One region of the Azospirillum sp. Sh1 genome, then DNA from elsewhere that is predicted to be linked to it. Evidence: predicted binding sites of a transcription regulator. Region 1 holds the regulator's gene; the other holds the start of a gene.
What was found. Region 1 encodes PhoB, which activates phosphate uptake and scavenging genes when phosphate is short. Its sites were predicted from a motif close to TNTCATAAAACTGTCA; they were not measured.

Region 1 (9,834 bases):
CGCCGGGTCTACGACGCGGTTGTCCTGAAGGTGCTGGGGGCCACGCGCGGCGACGTGCTGCGCGCCTTTCTGCTGGAATACGGGCTGTTGGGTCTGCTGACCGCGGTCATTGCCGGCATCATCGGCACGCTGACCGCCTGGGCCGTGCTGACGTTCCTGATGCATTGGGAGTGGAACTTCCTGCCGTCGGCGGTGGTCACCACCGCATTGCTGAGCACGGCGATCACGCTTGCTTTCGGGTTCTATGGTACTTGGCGGGCTTTGGGCCAGCCTTCGGCGCCATTGCTTCGGAACGAATGATTCGCGCGTCAGAAAGCCGCAGGAAAAACGAATCGTGAAAGCTTTTTCATCTAGAAAAAGCGCTGTCGATTCCTATTGAACCGCATGGCGGGCTCGCCAATATGTCCTGCGACGGGATCACCCAATTCCACCGAGGAAACCAAACCATGGCAGACCCGACCTATAACCGCTTCGCGACCGCAGGCCGCGCGACAGATCGGGGATACTTCGACGAAGGCCTGCGCCAGCACATGCTGCGCGTGTACAACTACATGGGTGCCGGCCTGATCCTGACGGGTCTGGTCGCCGCGCTCGTGTCGTCCAGCCCGGCCATGCTCCAGGCCATTTTCGGCACGCCGCTGAAGTGGGTAGTGATGCTGGCCCCGCTGGCCTTCGTCATGGTGCTGTCCTTCGGCATCCAGCGCCTGTCCTTCGCATCGGCACAGATGATCTTCTGGGCCTATTGCGGTGCCATGGGCCTGTCGATGTCGGCCATCTTCCTGGTCTTCACCGGGGCGTCGATCGCGCTGACCTTCTTCGTCACCGCCGCCACCTTCCTGGCGATGAGCCTCTACGGCTACACCACGAAGGCCGACCTGTCGAAGATGGGCTCGTTCCTGATGATGGGCGTCATCGGCCTGGTGATCGCCGGCCTGGCGAACATCTTCTTCCAGTCGCCGGCCCTGCATTTCGCGATCTCCGCCATCGGCGTGCTGATCTTCACCGGTCTGACCGCCTATGACACGCAGTCGATCAAGGAAAGCTACGCCGAGGGCTACGATCACGAGAGCACCGGCAAGCTGGCCCTGATGGGCGCCCTGACGCTGTACCTGGACTTCATCAACCTGTTCCAGTTCCTGCTGCAGTTCCTGGGCCAGCGCAACAACGACTGATCCCGAGACGCCTGATCGGACAAGCATCGGATCAAAGCAGCAGCCGCCCGGAAGCCCCCCGCTTCCGGGCGGTTTTCTTTTGGTCAGGTCTCAACGATCACCGGGTCGCCGACCGCCAGACCCAGCACCCGGTCGGCCCGCCCGCGGTTGACCGCGATCTCCGCCAACCCGTTGGAGTTCTCGTACCACAGCGGCTGTCCCGGCCCGACGGCGCCGAAGGTGCGGGCGCGGGCGATGCGGCTGCTGGCGGCGGTCAGCACCGCATCGGCGGGCAGGGCGGCGGCGCGCATGCCGGTCATGGCGTTGCCGTAGACGTCGACATAGACGATGCGGGCCAACTCGTCCGGCCAGTCGGGGCGGTCGATGGCGGCGGGGGCGAGCGGACTGCGCTCGATGCTGCGGCCGGTGGCGAGGCCGGCGGCGACGGGGGCGAACAGGTCGCGGCCGTGGAAGCTGGCGGACAGCCGATCGGGAATCCAGTCGATGGTCCAGGCGTTTAGCGACGTTGCGCGGCGGGCGATCAGGGCGAACAGGCCATTGTCGGGACCGACGAACCACCGCCCGTCGGCCTCGACCATCACCGGCCACCGTTCGGTGCCGACGCCGGGATCGACCACGCAGAGGAAGACGCTGCCGGCCGGGAAGGCCGGGGCGTAGGCCGCCAGCAGATAGGCGGAGAGCTGCGGGTCGAAGGCGGGGGCGTCGGCGAACAGATCGATGACGGGGACGGTGGGCGCCTGTTGCGCCAACACCGCCTTCATCTGGCCGGTATAGGGGCCGGAGAGGCCGAAGTCGGTGAAGAGCAGGATCATGCGGTGTTGCTCCCTCCGTAGCCTTGCCCCCCTCCCTAACCCTCCCCCGCTATCGCGGGAGAGGGGACTGCCGCCGCTTCGCAGAAGGCACCCTCTCCCACCGAAGGTGGGGGAGGGATGGGGAGGGGGCAATCAATGCCAATACCCTCACATCGACTTCGTATCCAGCGCGTAGCCCGCCGACCGCACGGTGCGGATCAGGTCCAATTCGTCCTCTTCATTCATCGCCTTGCGCAGGCGGCGGATGTGTACGTCGACCGTACGCGGCTCGACGTACACGTCATGGCCCCACACCAGATCGAGCAGCTGTTCACGCGAAAAAACGCGGCCGGGATGCTGCATGAAGTGGCGCAGCAGGCGGAATTCGGTGGGTCCGAGATGTACGTCCCGGCTGTTGCGGCGTACGCGGTGGGCGGCCAAGTCCATCGTCACGTCGGCGAAGGTCAGCACCTCGTCGGTCATGCCGGGGGAGGCGCGGCGCAAAACCGCGCGCATGCGGGCGACCAGCTCGGTCGGTGAGAAGGGCTTGGTGATATAGTCGTCGGCGCCGGAATTCAGGCCGCGCACCCGGTCGCCTTCCTCGCCGCGGGCGGTCAGCATGATGATCGGGATGTCGCGGGTCTTGGCATTGCGGCGCAGCTGGCGGCACACCTCCAGACCGCTCATCAGCGGCAGCATCCAGTCGAGCAGCACGATGTGCGGCGTCTGTTCGCCGGCGGCCAGCAGGGCCTCCTCGCCGTCGCTGGCGGTGGCGACGCGGAAGCCTTCCTTTTCCAGGTTGTACTTCAGCAGCGTCAGGATGTCGGCCTCGTCCTCGACGATCAGGACGAGCGGCTTGAGGGCCGCGTTCATGGTGGCTCCGTTCACAGCGCGCGTCTCGACGTTAACCGGCATGGCACAGCCTTTTCAACACAGGAGGGAAGGGGGGCGGGCATAGGGACAGCGGCTCAGCCATAGCGGCCGGTGATGTAGCCCTGGGTGCGCTCGTCGCGCGGGTTGGTGAAGATCTCCTCGGTGTCGTCGCACTCCACCATCTCGCCCAGATGGAAGAAGGCGGTGCGCTGCGACACGCGGGCGGCCTGCTGCATGTTGTGGGTGACGATGACGATGGTGTAGTTGGCCCGCAGCTCGTCGATCAGCTCCTCGATATGGGCGGTCGCGATGGGGTCGAGCGCCGAGCAGGGCTCGTCCATCAGGATCACCTCGGGGCTGACGGCGATGGCGCGGGCGATGCACAGCCGCTGCTGCTGGCCGCCGGACAGGCTGGTGCCGGGTTCGCGCAGGCGGTCCTTGACCTCCGCCCACAGGCCGGCGCGCTTCAGCGAGGTCTGCACCACCTCGTCCAACTCGTCGCGTCCGGAAGCGAGTCCGTGGATGCGCGGGCCGTAGGAGACGTTGTCGTAGATCGATTTCGGGAAGGGGTTCGGCTTCTGGAACACCATGCCGACACGGGCGCGCAGCTGCACCGCATCGACGGCCTTGCCATAGACGTCCTCACCGTCGAGCGCGATCCGCCCTTCGACCCGGCACCCCTCGACGGTGTCGTTCATCCGGTTCAGGCAGCGCAGGAAGGTGGACTTGCCGCAGCCGGACGGGCCGATCAGCGCCAGCACCCGGTTTTCCTGGATGTCGAGATCGATGCCCTTCAACGCCTGCTTGGCGCCGTAGAACACCTTCACCCCGCGGGCGGTCATCTTGGCAGGCAGGGCGGCGCCGGACGCCCGGTTCGGTTGCCGGTCGCCACGGGGCCGCAGCTTCAACTGGCTCGGGATGCCGCTTTTAATGCTGCCTGGAATGCTCATGGGGCGCTCACCACCGTCTCTCGAAAATCTTGCGCAGGATCACGGCCGCCCCGTTCAGCAGGATCAGGACGCCGAGCAGGATCAGGATCGCCGCGGAGGTGCGCTCGGTGAAGGCACGTTCCGGACTGTCGGCCCACATGTAGATCTGCACCGGCAGCACCGTGGCGCTGTCGGTCAGCCCGTGGGGGATGTCGACGATGAAGGCGACCATGCCGATCATCAGCAGCGGCGCCGTCTCGCCCAGTGCGCGGGCCATGCCTATGATGGTGCCGGTCAGGATGCCGGGCATCGCCAGCGGCAGCACATGGTGCAGCACCGTCTGCAGGGGCGAGGCGCCGATGCCCAGCGCCGCCTCGCGGATCGACGGCGGCACCGCCTTCAGCGCGACGCGGGACGCGATGATGATGACCGGCAGTGTCATCAGCGCCATCACCAGCCCGCCGACCAGCGGGGCGGAGCGCGGCATGCCGAAGAAGCCGAGGAACACCGCGAGGCCCAGCAGGCCGAAGATGATCGACGGCACCGCGGCGAGGTTGTTGATGTTCACCTCGATCAGATCGGTCCAGCGGTTCTTCGGCGCGAATTCCTCCAGATAGACCGCGGCGGAGATGCCGACCGGCACCGACAGCGCCATGGTCACCAGCAGGGTCAGCAGCGAGCCGACGATGGCGCCGCCGATGCCCGCCTGTTCCGGTTCGCGGCTGTCGCCGGCGGTGAACAGGGTGGTGTTGAAGCCCTGCGCCAGCGCGCCGGACGCCAGCAGCGCGTCGGCCGCCGCGACTTTGGCGTCGCTGAGGCCGCGCTCGCTCTCCGGCAGGTCGCGGCGATAGCCGCCCTTCACCAGCTGGTCGATCTGGTCGTCGGCGCGTACCCAGACGGTCCGGGTCGTCCCGACCAGCGCCGGGTCCTTGGCGACCATCGTTTCCAGCTCGTACGGCGCGCCCGACGACAGGAGGTCGTTCAGCACGCGGCGGCCAGCGCGGTCGGTGACCTGCGGGAAGTGGGCGTAGAGCGCCCGGCGCAGCAGGGCGGTGTAGTTGCGGTCGGCGACCTCCGCCGGATCGAGCGTCACCTCCAGCCGGATCCGCGCCTCCAGGAAGGCACTAGCGCCCTTGGTAACGATGGAGCCCAGCAGCAGCACCAGGATCAGCGCCGCCAGCGCCACCGCGGCGGCCCCGGCCAGCCGGAAGCGGCGCTCCGCGGCATGGCGGGCGCGCAGACGGCGGGCGAAGGCCTCGCTGCGCAGGCGCGATTTCACGGGGGTGGCAGGGGCAGGGGATGGCGTCACGGCCGCCACGTCCTGCTCGACGAGGTCAGTCATATTTTTCCCGATAGGTCCGGACCACCCGCAGGGCGACCATGTTGAGGCAGAGCGTGACGAGGAACAGCACGAGGCCGAGGCCGAAGGCCGACAGCGTCTTCGGGCTGTCGAACTCCTGGTCGCCGACCAGCAGCGTGGCGATCTGGGTGGTGACGGTGGTCACCGCCTGCAGCGGGTTGGCGGTCATGTTGGCGGTCAGGCCGGACGCCATGGTGACGATCATCGTCTCGCCGATGGCGCGGCTGACCGCCAGCATCACCGCGGCGACGATGCCCGGCAGCGCCGCCGGCAGGACCACCTGCCTGATCGTTTCCGACTTGGTGGCGCCGAGGCCGTAGGAGCCGTCACGCAAGCTCTGCGGCACCGCGTTGATGACGTCGTCCGACAGCGAGCTGACGAAGGGGATGATCATCACCCCCATGACGATGCCGGCCGCCAGCGCCGATTCCGAACTGACGTCCAGCCCCAGCGCCTCGCCCACAGAGCGGACGAAGGGCGCCATGGTCAGCGCGGCGAAGAAGCCGTAGACCACCGTCGGGATGCCGGCCAGGATCTCCAGCGCCGGCTTCAGCCAGGTGCGCACGCCGCGCCCGGCATATTCCGACATGTAGATCGCCGCCATCAGCCCGACCGGCACCGCCACCAGCATCGCGATGACGGTGATGAGAAGCGTGCCGGCGAACAGCGGGATCGCGCCGAAGGAGCCGCTGGACCCGACCTGATCGGCCCGCATCGCCGTCTGCGGGCTCCAATGGGTGCCGAACAGGAAGTCGAGCGGCGAGACGACGGTGAAGAAGCGCAGCGCCTCGAACAGCAGCGACAGGACGATGCCGACCGTGGTCAGGATGGCGACCAGCGAGCAGAAGACCAGAGCCACCCGCACCACCCGCTCCACCGCCGGGCGTGCGCGCAGGTCCGGGCCGATGCGGTGACGGCCCCAGGCCAGCCCGGCGACGGCGAGGCTGGCGCCGACGGCCAGCAGGCTCCAGTCGGCGAGATCGCGGAAGGCGGCGTAGCGGCGGGCCGCCTCCGCCACCAGCGGATCGGCCTCGCGCCCGGTGGCGATGCCGTGGGCGAGGTTGAGGATGTCGGCCTTCAGCAGGCCGACCGACTGGCCGTCGCCGGTGGTCAGCCGATCGGGCAATGCCGACAGCACCAGTTGCATCGCCAGCCAGCCTTCCGACGCCGTCCAGGCGACGAACAGCAGCAGCGCCGGCAGCCCGGCCCACAGCGCGACATAGACGCCATGGTAGGAGGGGACCGAATGCAGCTCCGCCACCCGCCCGCCGACCGACGATGCCGCGCGCGACCGGCCGATCAGGAAGCCGATCACGGTGAGCAGGGCCAGGATCAGGGCGAGGAGGGTCAGCTGCATGCGGGTCGCTCAGGTAGAAGAGGGATCAGAACTGCAGCGGGGTCAGGTTCACCGCCTCGACGCGGGCCGCCTCGCGCAGCGCCTTCGGCTCGGGGATCAGGCCCTTGTCGACCAGATAGCCGTCGTCGCCCAGCGCGCGTTCGGAGGTGTATTCGCCGATGAACTCGCGGATGCCCGGTATGACGCCGGCATGGGCGTTCTTGACATAGATGTAGAGCGGACGCGCCAGCTCGTACTTGCCGGCGGCGACGGTCTCCGCGGTCAGGTCGACCCCGTCCATCTTCGCCGCCTGCAGCGTGTCGCGGTTCTGGTCGAGATAGCTGTAGCCGAAGACACCGAAGGCGTTGGGGTTGGCGGCCAGCTTCTGGACGATCAGGTTGTCGTTCTCGCCGGCTTCGACATAGGCGCCGTCCTCGCGGATCGTCATGCAGGCGCGTTCGCGCGCCTTCTCGTCGGGGACCGCCTTGGCGACCTCGGCCACCTTCTTGCAGCCTTCCAGCATCGCCAGCTCGTTGAAGGTGTCGCGCGTACCGGAGGTGGGCGGCGGCCCCAGCACCTCGATCGCCGCCTTGGGCAGCGACGGGTCGATGTCGGACCACAGCCGGTAAGGATTGGCGACCAGCGCACCGTTCACCGGCACCTCCTTCGCCAGCGCCTTCCACAGCACGACGGTCGACAGCGACACCGGAGCGGCCTTCCTGGACGAGGCCAGCGCGATGCCGTCATAGCCGATCTTCAGTTCGGTGATCGTGGTGACGCCGTTGGCGGCGCACTGGTCGACCTCCGACTTCTTGATCCGGCGCGAGGCGTTGGCGATGTCGGGATGCGCCGGGCCGACGCCGGCGCAGAACAGCTTCAGCCCGCCGCCGGTGCCGGTCGATTCGACCACCGGGGTCTTGAACTTGCCGGTCTTGCCGAAGGCCTCCGCCACCGCGGTGGTGAAGGGGAAGACGGTGGAGGAGCCGACAGCGCGGATCTGGTCGCGCGATTGCGCCGACGCGGGGGCGGTGGCAAGGCCGAGCGCCAAGGCCAGAGTCAGGGCCGGGGCGGTCGCGGCGAAGACATGCGTCCGGGTGGTCACTGGTGCCCCTCCTTCAGGAAACGGAGACTGGTCCATCGGAATGGCGCGGACCATAGACCGGGAGGGCGACCGAATGATTGCGTTTTTATGACACTTTCATGACAGCGTCACAGAACGATCCACCGCTCTCACAAACCGCCAAGTCCCCTCTCCCCCCCGGGGAGAGGGTTAGGGTGAGGGGGAAGCGCGGCGGCCCTTCCACGAAAATCCTGGAGCGTCCCCCCCGCACCCCCCTCTCCCCGGGGGGGAGAGGGGGGTGCGGCTTCTCCAACCGCAGGCAAATAAACCGTGAAGGCGCTGCCCACCCCGACCTCGCTTTCGATGGTCAGGCGGCCACGGTGGCGGTTCAGGATGTGCTTGACGATGGCCAACCCCAACCCGGTTCCGCCCATGGCGCGGGAGCGCGCGGCATCGACCCGGTAGAAGCGTTCGGTCAGGCGGGGCAAATGGGTGCGGGCGATGCCGTCGCCCCGGTCGCGCACCGACACCGACACCATCGCGGTGCCGCCGCGCTGCGCGCGCTTGTCCTTCACCGCACCGCCGGAGGCGGGCAGGCCGGTGAAGCCCACCGCCGCGCCGTCGGCCAGCGCGACGGTGACGGTCACGTCGGTGTCTTCGCGCGTGTATTTGATCGCGTTGCTGACGAGGTTCTGGAAGACCTGGGTCAGCTGGTCCTCGTCGCCGACGACGGGCGGCAGCTCCTCCGGCGCTTCCAGACGCAGGCGGATGCGGCGCTCCGCCGCTTTCAGCTGCAGCGCGGCGATGACGTTCTCCAGTTCTTCCACCACGTCGACCCGGCCGCTGGGCGGCATATGCTCGTCCAGTTCGATGCGGGACAGCGACAGCAGGTCGTTGACCAGCCGGGTCATGCGGCTGGCCTGGTCATGCATGATCGCCAGGAAGCGGTCCTGCGCCTCGGGATCGTCGCGGGCGGGGCCGCGCAGCGTCTCGATGAAGCCCAGCAGCGAGGACAGCGGCGTGCGCAGTTCGTGGCTGGCGTTGGCGATGAAGTCGGCGCGCATCTGCTCCGACCGGCGGGCGGCGGTGACGTCGTGCAGGGTCAGGATCGCCATGCGGGCGACGGTGGGCGGACGCGGCGCCGGCTCCTCCTCGATATCGCCATCCAGCAGGGACGGATCGGGTTCGGGCACCAGCCGCTGGAACGGCTTCACCTGCGCTTCGAAACTGCGCTCCACCGGGACCGGCAGCGTAAACTCGATGATGCGGGATGCACCGCCGCGCAGCACCGAATCCACCGCTTCAAGCACGGCCGGCGTGCGCAGGCAGGAGGCGAGGTCGCGGTCGACGATCTTGTCGCCGAACAACTCCCGCGCCGTCCGGTTGGCACGCACCACCTGCCGTTCGGCATCCATCAGCAGCAGCGGAGCAGGCAGGGCGTCGATCACCGCCTCGTCGGCATCGAGTTGCATCCGCACGCTCTCGGCCCGGCGCAGGCCGACCCGGTGCAGACGCCCGATGGTCGCGGCCAGCGCCTTCAAGGCGGGCGCCGTGCCGGCCGGAGCCAGCGGCTCGTCGGTCTCGGCCAGCCGGGCTGCGTAGTCGGTCATCGCGTCGGCATCGCCGCGGTAGGTGCGCAGGACCAGGACCGCGCCGACCGACGCCGCCGCAGCCGCGGCCAGCGCCAGCCCGCCATGCAGCACCCCGGCATGAACCGCCCAGGCCAGCACGCCGGCCAATGGCACCAGCATCAGCAGGATCGCGGTCAGCAGCGGGACGGGCGGCAACGCCTTCGGGCGCATGGGGTCGGCACCGGGTTCGAGTAAGGATAAGGGCGGGCGGTGTCACGTTCGGTCCTTCGACCCACCCATCTGCATGGCCCTTCTACACCATCGTCGCGCACGCCGCGCGACGGTCATAAAAGATTCATGGGCATGACTATGCGGTGGAGCGTTGACTCCAATATCATGGAGCCACATTCTACCTTCATGGAAAACGCTGGAAACGACATCGACAGCCGCCTTGCCGCCCGCCTGCGCGCCCTGCGGGCGGACCGGGGCCTGACGCTGGAGGGCTTGGCCGAACGCTCGGGCGTCAGCCGCTCGATGATCTCGCTGGTGGAACGGGGGGAGAGCAGCCCGACGGCCTCCGTGCTCGACCGGCTCGCCGCCGGGCTGGGGGTGACGCTGGCGGCATTGTTCGCGGAAGCCGAGCGCGCCGACGCCAGCCCGGTCGCCCGCCGCGCCGACCAGACCGCCTGGGCCGACCCCGCCACCGGCTATCGCCGCCGCAACCTGTCGCCGCCGGGCTATC
Region 2 (9,834 bases), on a different contig from region 1:
CGGGCCAGCGACACGGTCAGCCGGCAGGGCGGCGACGAGTTCATCATCCTCATCAGCGACATGGACAGCCCCGACGCCGCCGACATCGTCGCGCGCAAGGTGCTGCACGCCCTGTCGGAACCCTATCTGATCGACGGACACGAGCTGCAGGTCACGCCGTCCATCGGCATCGCGGTCTATCCCGACGACGGCACCGGCATCGACGCGCTGCTGAAGAGCGCCGACATGGCGATGTACGCCGCCAAGGAAGCCGGGCGCGCGACCTACCGGTTCTTCACGCCGGAGCTGAACCGCCGCGCGTCGGATCGCATGTGGACCGAAAACAACCTGCGCCGCGCCTTGGCCAACAACGAGCTGGAGCTGCATTTCCAGCCGCAGTTCTCGCTGGACGACCGCCGGCTGGTCGGGGCGGAGGCGCTGGTGCGCTGGCGCCAGCCCGACGGCACGCTGATCATGCCCGGCCAGTTCATTCCGGTGGCCGAGGATACCGGCCTGATCCTGCCGCTCGGCGACTGGGTGCTGGGCGAGGCCTGCCGCCGGGTGTCGGAACTGCTGCGCCACCGCGACCTGCTGATCGCCATCAACCTGTCGGCGGTGCAGGTGCGCCGCCCCGGACTGGCGGAGCGGGTGGCGGGCTGGCTGTCGGCCTACGGCATCCCGCCATCGGCGCTGGAGCTGGAGGTGACGGAAAGCGTCCTGATGGACGAGTCCGACGTGGTGTCGGAAACCTTCTCGCAACTGCGCGAGATGGGCGTGCCGCTCGCCATCGACGATTTCGGCACCGGCTATTCCTCGCTGGCCTATCTGAAGCGCTTCCGGGTGGACAAGCTGAAGATCGACCGCAGCTTCGTCAGCGGCCTGCGCGCCGACGACCCGGACAGCGGCGCCATCGCCGAGGCGATCATCGGCATGGCCCGGTCCTTGCGCATGCAGACGCTGGCCGAAGGGGTGGAGACGGAGGAGCAGTACGACTGCCTCGCCGCGATGGGCTGCGACCAGTGCCAGGGCTATCTGCTGGGCCGCCCGATGCCCTACGAGGATTTCCTGGAGTTCGTCCGCCGCGATGTCGCCGCGTCCGAACTGCGGGTGGCGGAGGTGGTGGACTAGAGGGCGGCCTTCACCTGCATTGCCATCACCCGTACCGCAGCAGCCTTGTGCCGTTCGCCTTCAGCCATGCCCGCGGCCACTCCACGCCGGTGCCGTCGGTCAGGCTGGCGCACAGCGCCCAGAAGCGCGGGGAATGGTTCATCTCGCGCAGATGCGCCACCTCATGCCCGACGACATAGTCCAGCACCGGCTCCGGCGTCAGGATCAGGCGCCAGGAGAAGGACAGCCGGCCGGTGGATGAACAGCTGCCCCAGCGGCTCTTGGTGTCGCGGATGGTGACGGCGGCGACGCGGGCGCCGATGGTCTCCGCCTTCAGCCGGGCGCGGGTCGCCAGTTCGCGCTTGGCCTCGGCGGTCAGGAAATCGCGGATGCGGCGGGCGATATGCTCCGGCTGGCCACCGACCAGCAGGGCGCCGTCCTCGATCCTGGTCGCACCGCGCAGGGCAGGGTCGTGCCGGATGACATGCTCGACGCCGAGATAGGGGACGCTGGCGCCGTCGGCGAAGGGCAGGGAGGGCGGCATCGCCGCCAGCCGCGCCCGCAGCCAGCCGTCATGCCGGCCGACGAACTGGCGGGCGTCGGTTTCCGACACGCCGACCGGCACCACCACCTGGACCAGCCCGCGGCCGGGATCGACGCGCAGGGTCATGCGGGTCGCGCGTGCGCTCTCCCGCAGCTCCAGCGGCATCGGCAGGCCGGAAATCTCCAGCGCCCGCGGCGGCTGCGGCGGTCGGGCGGTGGATCGCTTGCGGCGACGGGACGGGGCGGGGCGGCGTTGCACCATGGGCGTCTTATAGCGCGGCCGACGCCGGATGCGGAAGCGTCCTCCGCCCTTTGTCGGAATGGCGCGGCGGCCCGGCTTCTGATCTAAGTCTTAAGGCTTTCGAACGAACTTAGGCCATGGGGTGGACTGAGGTCACATTTGACACGATCGATTGGAGCACAAGATAAAGCAGAGGTAACGCAGTGGTCTGTGGACCTCCCTTTTATCGCCGGTCCTGCCGCCCGTTTTCCTGTTGTTGGTCTTTCCCGTAGCCTTGCCGAGTACATGCCGATGCCTCTCATCCCAGAACAAATGCCGACGCGCGAGGATTGGTTGGACGCCCTGCTGTCGGCCGGCGGATCACCCCAGGCCCTGCTTGGCGAGGATGGGCGTGTGCTGGTGGCGAATCGTGCCTTCACCGACGCTCTCGGCTGCCCGCCGGACGCGGCGGAGGGGAGGACCCTGGCGGAGGCCGGTCTGCCCGCCGGCACCGCGGACGGAATCGAGCGGCTGCGGCGGCAGGTGATGACCACAGGTATGCCGGCCGGCATGGCGGCCGGCGCAGACGGCCCGTTTCCCGGCCTGCCGTCTGCGCTGGCGCTGACCCCGGTGGCGGATGCCGGCGGGCGGATTCGCGCGGTGGCGCTGAGCGCCGATGCCCCTGCTGCCGATGTCATTGCCGCCGCCTTGGCCGAAGCGCGGGCGGAGACCGCGCAGGCGCGTGCCGATGCCGAACGCGCCCGCACCGCCAAGGGCAAGTTCCTGTCCGCGGCCAGCCACGACCTGCGCCAGCCCTTCCAGGCGATGCACCTGTTCCACCATCTGCTGAGCGGCCGGCTGACCGATCCGGCCTCCATCGAGCTGGCGAACAAGCTGGAGCAGGCGATCATCGGCGGCGAGACCCTGCTGCGCGCCCTGCTGGAGGTCTCGGCGCTGGAAGCCGGGCTGGTCACCGCCAATCCGCAGACCTTCCCGGTCGACGAACTGCTCGCCAAGATGCTGGAGGAGTTCGGGCCGGAGGCGGAGGCCAAGGGGCTGCGCTTCAACGTCCACCCGCTCGATGCCCAGGTGACCAGCGATCCGGTGCTGATGGAGCGGCTGCTGCGGCCGATCATGGCCAACGCGCTGCGCTACACCCTGAAGGGCGGCATCCTGCTGGCGGCGCGGCGGCGCGGTGAGAACCTGCGCATCGAGGTGTGGGACACCGGCGTCGGCATCGATCCGTCCAACCAAACAGTGATCTTCGAGGACTTCCACCAGCTCGGCAATCCCGGACGCGACCGCAAGCAGGGGCTGGGCCTTGGTCTTGCCATCGTGCGGCGGCTGGCGCAGGTGTTGGGGCATCCGGTGACGGTGCGCTCCAAGCCCGGCAAAGGCTCCGTCTTCGCGGTGGAGGTCCCGCTGGCCGGCAATGACGGCGACCGGTCGGACGACGGGTCCGCCGACAGCGACGACCCTGACCCGGCGGTCGGCCAGTCCGCTTCCGCCGCCGCTTCCTCGGTCGCCGGCACGGTGCTGGTGATCGAGGACGACGCGATGCAGCTGGAGGGGATCGGGCTGCTGTTGCAGGGCTGGGGCTATGCCGTCATCCCCGCCCGCGGCATCGACGAGGCCTGCGCCGGGCTGGATGGGGGGGCCGCGCCCCCCGATCTCGTGCTGTCGGACCTGCGGCTGTCGGGGCCGGAGACCGGCATCGACGCCATCCAGGCCGTGCGCGCCCGCTGCGGCCGGCGGGTGCCGGGCGTCATCGTCACCGGCGATACCGATCCCGACCGGCTGCGCAGCGTCGACCGCAGCGGCTTTCCCCTGGTCCACAAGCCCTGCGACCCCGCCGCCCTGCGCCGCCTGCTGAGCCACAGCCTGAAGGCCGGACGGGGAGCCCTCCTGACCGGCGGACGGCGAGCCGACACCGCCTGCAACACCGCTTGCCCGCGTTAGGCATTCCGCGCCTGCGCATTTTCGCTCCGCAACATTTCACCGCTTAGGTTTTCACGTCATAAAACTGTAAAGCGGCGTCTTGACAGACCCTGGTATGCGTGCGCAGTGTGACGCTTAGAGCAACCAAACAATTTCGGAAGCGACCATCGGGCAGCCGGTCTTTTTCGCAATCGCACACACGGCCGAATGCGTCTGCCACCAAAACTTCACGAAAGCGTCGCGGGACGGCAACCCGTTGCCCTCATGACAACCGCGCACCATACCGGGATAGGGAGACCCACCGCATGTTGACCCGCCGCAAGCTTGCCCTCCTGACGGGCGCCGCCACCGCCACCGCGCTGCTGTTCGCCGCCGCCCTGCCGGGCACCGCGCTGGCGCAATCCAAGACGGTGATCGATTTCTGGCACGGTCTGCCGCAGCCGCTGGGCGGCCAGTTGGAGCAGATCGTCAAGGACTTCAACGACAGCCAGCAGACGGTCCAGGTCAACGCCTCCTACAAGGGCAGCTATCCGGAGACGATGCAGGCGGCGATCGCCGCCTTCCGCGCCGGCAACGCGCCGCACATCGTGCAGATGTTCGAGGTCGGGACCGCGACCATGATGGCCGCCGGCCCGGCGGTGAAGCCGGTCTATCAGCTGATGCAGGAAACGGGCGCGTCCTTCGACCCCAACGCCTATATCCCGGCGGTCAAGGGCTACTACTCGTCCAAGGACGGGAAGATGATGGCGCTGCCGTTCAACAGCTCCACCGCCATCATGTTCTACAACAAGGACGCCTTCCAGAAGGCCGGCCTCGACCCCGCCAAGCCGCCGGCGACCTGGCCGGAACTGATCGATGCGGCGAAGAAGCTGAAGGCGTCGGGGTCCAGTTGCCCCTTCACCACCTCCTGGCCGACCTGGGTGCAGCTTGAACAGCTGGGCGCAATCCACAACACGCCCTTCGCCACCCAGGCGAACGGTTATGGCGGGCTGAACGCCGAGCTGAAGATCGATGCCCCGCTCTACGTCAAGCATGTCCAGACGCTGATCGACATGCAGAAGGACGGGCTGTTCAAGTACGGCGGCCGTGACAACAAGCCGGACGCGCTGTTCCCGTCGGGCGAGTGCGCGATGATCCAGGGGTCGTCCTCGCTGCGCAGCCGCATCCTGAAGGAGGCGACCTTCGCCTGGGGCGCCGCGCCGCTGCCCTACTGGCCGGAATTCGCCAACAACGACCCGAAGAACGGCATCATCGGCGGCGCCGCCTTCTGGGTGATGACCTCGCCCAAGCGCACCCCGGCCGAATACAAGGCGGTGTCGCAGTTCTTCACCTATCTCGCCAAGCCCGAGGTCGACGCCAAGTGGCACATGGACACCGGCTATGTCCCGGTGACGCTGAAGGGTATCGAGATCGCCAAGGCGCAGGGCTATTACGAAAAGAACCCCGGTGCCGACGTGCCGGCCGCGCAGCTGACCCGCACGCCCACCACCGAGAACAGCATGGGCCTGCGTCTGGGCAACCTGCCGGAAATCCGCAACATCATCCAGGAAGAGCTTGAGAAGGCCTTCCAGGGCCAGCAGGACGCCCGCCAAGCATTGGACGCCTCGATCAAGCGCGGCAACACCGTGCTCCGCAACTTCGAGCGGGCCAACAAGGGCTGATTTCGGCTGAACGTAAATTTCCCTCTCCCGACCCGGGAGAGGGAAGGGGCCCGCGAAGCGGGAAGGGTGAGGGTTGAGGCAAGGATCAAGAATCCATGTCTGGAATGCCCCTCACCCTCCCCACCGCTTCGCGGTGGGTCCCCTCCCTCTCCCGGGGCGGGAGAGGGCATAAAATAGAAAGACCATCCTTTGCAGCGTCGCGTCACCTTCGACAGCCGGCTGTTGCCCTATCTGCTGCTTGCGCCGCAGGTGGCGGTGACGCTGGTGTTCTTCATCTGGCCGGCAGCCAATGCGATCTGGCAGTCGGTGCATCTGCAGGACGCCTTCGGCATCCGCAGCGAGTTCGTCTGGTTCGAGAATTTCACCCATGTGCTGGGCGATCCGAACTATCTCGACACGCTGAAGACCACGGTGATCTTCAGCGTCGCGGTGACGGTGCTGGCGATGGGCGTGGCGCTGCTGCTGGCGGTGCTGGCCGACTCGAAGATCAAGGGCGCCAGCGCCTACAAGACGCTGCTGATCTGGCCCTATGCGCTGGCTCCGGCAGTCGCGGCGGTGCTGTGGATGTTCATCTTCAATCCCGACATCGGGTCCTTCGGCCGTGCGCTTCGGTCGCTCGGCTATGACTGGGATTACCGGCTGAACGGCGGGCAGGCGCTGGTGATGGTGATCATGGCCGCCAGTTGGAAGCAGGTGTCCTACAACTTCATCTTCTTCCTGGCCGGGCTGCAGGCGATCCCGCGCTCGGTGATGGAGGCGGCCAGCATCGATGGCGCCGGGCCGGTGCGGCGCTTCTGGACGATCACCTTCCCGCTGCTGTCGCCGACCACCTTCTTCCTGCTGGTGGTCGACATGGTCTACGCCTTCTTCGAGACCTTCGGCACCATCCACGCCCTGACCCAGGGCGGGCCGGGCAAGGCGACGGAGACGCTGATCTTCCGTGTCTATCAGGACGGCGTGGTCAACAACGACCTCGGCGGGTCGTCGGCCCAGTCGGTGATCCTGATGGTGATCGTCATCGCGCTGACCGCGGTGCAGTTCCGCTTCGTCGAGCGCAAGGTCCATTACTCATGAAGCAGACCCGTTTCATCGATCTGGTGCCGCACATCGTCCTGATCGCCGGCGTGCTGATCTTCGCCTATCCGATCTACGTGACGCTGATCGGTTCCACCTGGGACGCCGGCACCATCGGGCGCGGCGGGCTGCCGCTGTGGCCGGGCGGGGAGGGGGCGGCCAACTACGCCCAGGCCTGGGTCGGCGAGGCGGGCGAGCGCGCCATGTACACGCCCGTCCGCAAGATGATGCTGAACAGCCTGGTGATGGCGCTGTCCATCGCGCTGGGCAAGATCGCCATTTCCATCCTGTCGGCCTATGCGGTCGCCTTTTTCCGCTTTCCGCTGCGCATGGCCTTCTTCTGGCTGATCTTCATCACGCTGATGCTGCCGGTGGAGGTGCGGATCATCCCGACCTACAAGGTCGTCGCCGATCTGGGCCTGATCAACACCTATGCCGGGCTGGCCATCCCGCTGATCGCCTCGGCCACCGCGACGCTGCTGTTCCGCCAGTTCTTCCTGACCATCCCGGACGAGTTGCTGGAAGCGGCGAAGATCGACGGCGCCGGGCCGGTGCGCTTCTTCATCGACGTTGTGCTGCCGCTGTCGCGCACCAACATCGCGGCACTGTTCGTCATCCTCTTCATCTATGGCTGGAACCAGTATCTTTGGCCGCTTCTGGTCACCAGCAGCGGCGACATGGAAACCATCGTGACCGGCATCACCAAGATGATCGGCACCGGCGAATCGGCCAACGACTGGCACATCATCATGGCGACCACGGTGCTGGCGATGCTGCCGCCGGTGGCGGTGGTGGTGTTCATGCAGCGCTGGTTCGTCAAAGGCCTAGTTGATAGTGAAAAATAATGGACAGCGAAAAGTAAGCGCGGGCGAAGGGAAAGAACAATGGCAACCGTTGAAATCCGCAACGTCCGCAAGTCCTACGGCCCGGTCGAAGCGATCAAGGGCATCGACATCGCGATCCAGGACGGCGAATTCCTCGTCCTGCTCGGCCCGTCCGGCTGCGGCAAGTCCACCCTGCTGCGCATGGTCGCCGGGCTGGAAGGCATCACCGGCGGCGAGATCGCCATCGGCGGGCGCGTGGTCAATCACCTGGACCCCAAGGACCGCGACATCGCGATGGTGTTCCAGAACTACGCGCTCTATCCGCACATGACGGTCTTCGACAACATGGCCTACGGCCTGAAGATCCGCGGCATTCCGAAGGCGGAGATCCGCGCCCGCGTCGACAAGGCGGCGAACATCCTCGAACTCGCCCGCTTCCTCGACCGCCGGCCGAGCCAGCTGTCGGGCGGCCAGCGCCAGCGCGTCGCCATGGGTCGCGCCATCGTCCGCGAACCCGCCGCCTTCCTGTTCGACGAGCCGCTGTCGAACCTGGACGCCAAGCTGCGCACCCAGATGCGGGTGGAGATCAAGCGGCTTCAGGACCGGCTCGGCATCACCAGCCTCTACGTCACCCACGATCAGGTGGAGGCGATGACTCTGGCCGACCGCATCCTGGTGATGAACCATGGCGTGGCCGAGCAGATCGGCACGCCGCTGGAGGTCTACCAGCGCCCGGCCAGCCTGTTCGTCGCAGGATTCATCGGCTCGCCGCCGATGAATGTGCTGGACGGCCGCATCGACGACCGCGGCGAGGCGGTGCTGCTGCCGGGTGGCCAGCGTCTGCCCCTGCCGCAGCCGCGCGCGACCGACGCCGGCCGTCCGGTGAAGCTCGGCATCCGGCCGGAGCATATGGCCGTCGCCGCGGAAGGCTTTTCCATCGAGATCGAGCTGGTGGAGGCGCTGGGGGCCGACACCGTGGTCTATGGCCGCCTGCCGGACGGCGAGAGCCTGCTGGTCCGCATGGCCGGCATCCCCACCGTGCGCGAGCGCGACCGTCTGACGGTCGCCCCGCAGGACGGCGCCCTGCACCTGTTCGACGCGGTGACCGGGCGCCGGATGGAGTGATGCCTCCGATCAGAAGTCCGAACAGCGTCCCTTGAACTCCCAGTCGCCGTAGCGGGTCGGTTCCGGCCCCTTCGGGCCGCCAATCTCGCCGGGCTTCTGTTCGGGACCCTTGGTCTCCGTAATCTCCGTGGTTTCGGTGGCGGTCACCGCCTCGGCGGCGTCCTGCTGCGGCTTGGTCGGTTCGGTCATCATATCCATCGCACTGCTGCGGGCATCTTGAACGGGGGCGCGGATCGGGCCCATATCTCGGATCAGGGCGGGTTACCCCGCCTCGGCTTATCCTGAACCGATATGGCGATCATGACCAGCTATCTGAAGACCACCATTCTCCTTGCCGGCCTGACGGCGATCTTCATGGCGGTCGGCTTCCTGCTGGGCGGCAAGACCGGCCTGATCATCGCCTTCGTCTTCGCGCTGGGCATGAACCTGTTCAGCTATTGGAATTCCGGCGACATGGTGCTGTCGATGTACGGCGCCCGCGAGGTCGATGGCTACTCGGCCCCCGAATTCCACGGCATCGTCGCCCGGCTGGCGGAGCGCGCCGGCCTGCCGATGCCGCGCGTCTACATCATCGAGAACGACCAGCCCAACGCCTTCGCCACCGGCCGCGATCCGGAGCATGCGGCGGTCGCCGCCACCACCGGCCTGCTGCAGCGCCTGACGCCGGAGGAGATCGCCGGCGTGATGGCGCATGAACTGGCCCATGTGAAGAACCGCGATACCCTGATCATGACCATCACCGCCACCATCGCCGGTGCGGTGTCGATGCTCGCCAACTTCGGCCTGTTCTTCGGCGGCTCCAGCAATGACGAGCGCGGCGGCAACCCGCTGGGCATGGTCGGGGCGATCCTGGCCGCCATCCTCGCCCCAATCGCGGCGACGCTGGTGCAGATGGCGATCAGCCGCACCCGCGAGTTCGAGGCCGACCGCATCGGCGCCGAGATCTGCGGCCGTCCCAACTGGCTGGCCGATGCGCTGACCAACATCCACAACAGCGCCAACCACATCCCCAATTACCAGGCGGAGGCGCATCCGGCGACCGCCCACCTGTTCATCGCCAACCCGCTCAGCGGCGCCAGCATGGCCAGCCTGTTTTCCACCCACCCCGACATGGGCGAGCGGGTGGCGCGGCTGCGCGCCATGGCGCCCCAGACCGGAGGCTTTACCGGCGGCTTCGGTGGCGGCCACACCCCGCCGCGCGACGGCCGCTCGCCCTGGGGGGCTCCGCCGCAGGGCGGCAGCCAAGGTGGGCAGGGCGGCTTCATGCCGCAGAACCACCGCGGCCCGTGGGGCTGATCCGGGGCTGATCTCGGCCCTGCGCCTCTGGTAAAGCATTGCGCGCCGAAGGGGTAGGCGACTACCC

Region 2: a site for PhoB is predicted at 3,863-3,878, ahead of ugpB (sn-glycerol-3-phosphate ABC transporter substrate-binding protein UgpB). Genes of this name have one in related genera too.

Annotation. Positions count from the first base shown of each region.
Region 1 covers NZ_VTTK01000013.1:41,633-51,466, forward strand. The annotation lists gene FZ029_RS15140 (FtsX-like permease family protein) at 1-300, shown strand, start outside; gene FZ029_RS15145 (Bax inhibitor-1/YccA family protein) at 447-1,172, shown strand; gene FZ029_RS15150 (SAM-dependent chlorinase/fluorinase) at 1,256-1,984, opposite strand; gene phoB (phosphate regulon transcriptional regulator PhoB) at 2,132-2,836, opposite strand; gene pstB (phosphate ABC transporter ATP-binding protein PstB) at 2,932-3,678, opposite strand; gene pstA (phosphate ABC transporter permease PstA) at 3,794-5,107, opposite strand; gene pstC (phosphate ABC transporter permease subunit PstC) at 5,100-6,482, opposite strand; gene FZ029_RS15175 (PstS family phosphate ABC transporter substrate-binding protein) at 6,508-7,563, opposite strand; gene FZ029_RS15180 (ATP-binding protein) at 7,692-9,323, opposite strand; gene FZ029_RS15185 (XRE family transcriptional regulator) at 9,510-9,834, shown strand, end outside.
Region 2 covers NZ_VTTK01000003.1:72,662-82,495, forward strand. The annotation lists gene FZ029_RS04880 (EAL domain-containing protein) at 1-1,107, shown strand, start outside; gene FZ029_RS04885 (SprT family zinc-dependent metalloprotease) at 1,133-1,891, opposite strand; gene FZ029_RS04890 (ATP-binding protein) at 2,162-3,808, shown strand; gene ugpB (sn-glycerol-3-phosphate ABC transporter substrate-binding protein UgpB) at 4,093-5,448, shown strand; gene ugpA (sn-glycerol-3-phosphate ABC transporter permease UgpA) at 5,638-6,522, shown strand; gene ugpE (sn-glycerol-3-phosphate ABC transporter permease UgpE) at 6,519-7,367, shown strand; gene FZ029_RS04910 (sn-glycerol-3-phosphate import ATP-binding protein UgpC) at 7,407-8,471, shown strand; gene FZ029_RS04915 (succinate dehydrogenase assembly factor 4) at 8,481-8,669, opposite strand; gene htpX (zinc metalloprotease HtpX) at 8,763-9,767, shown strand.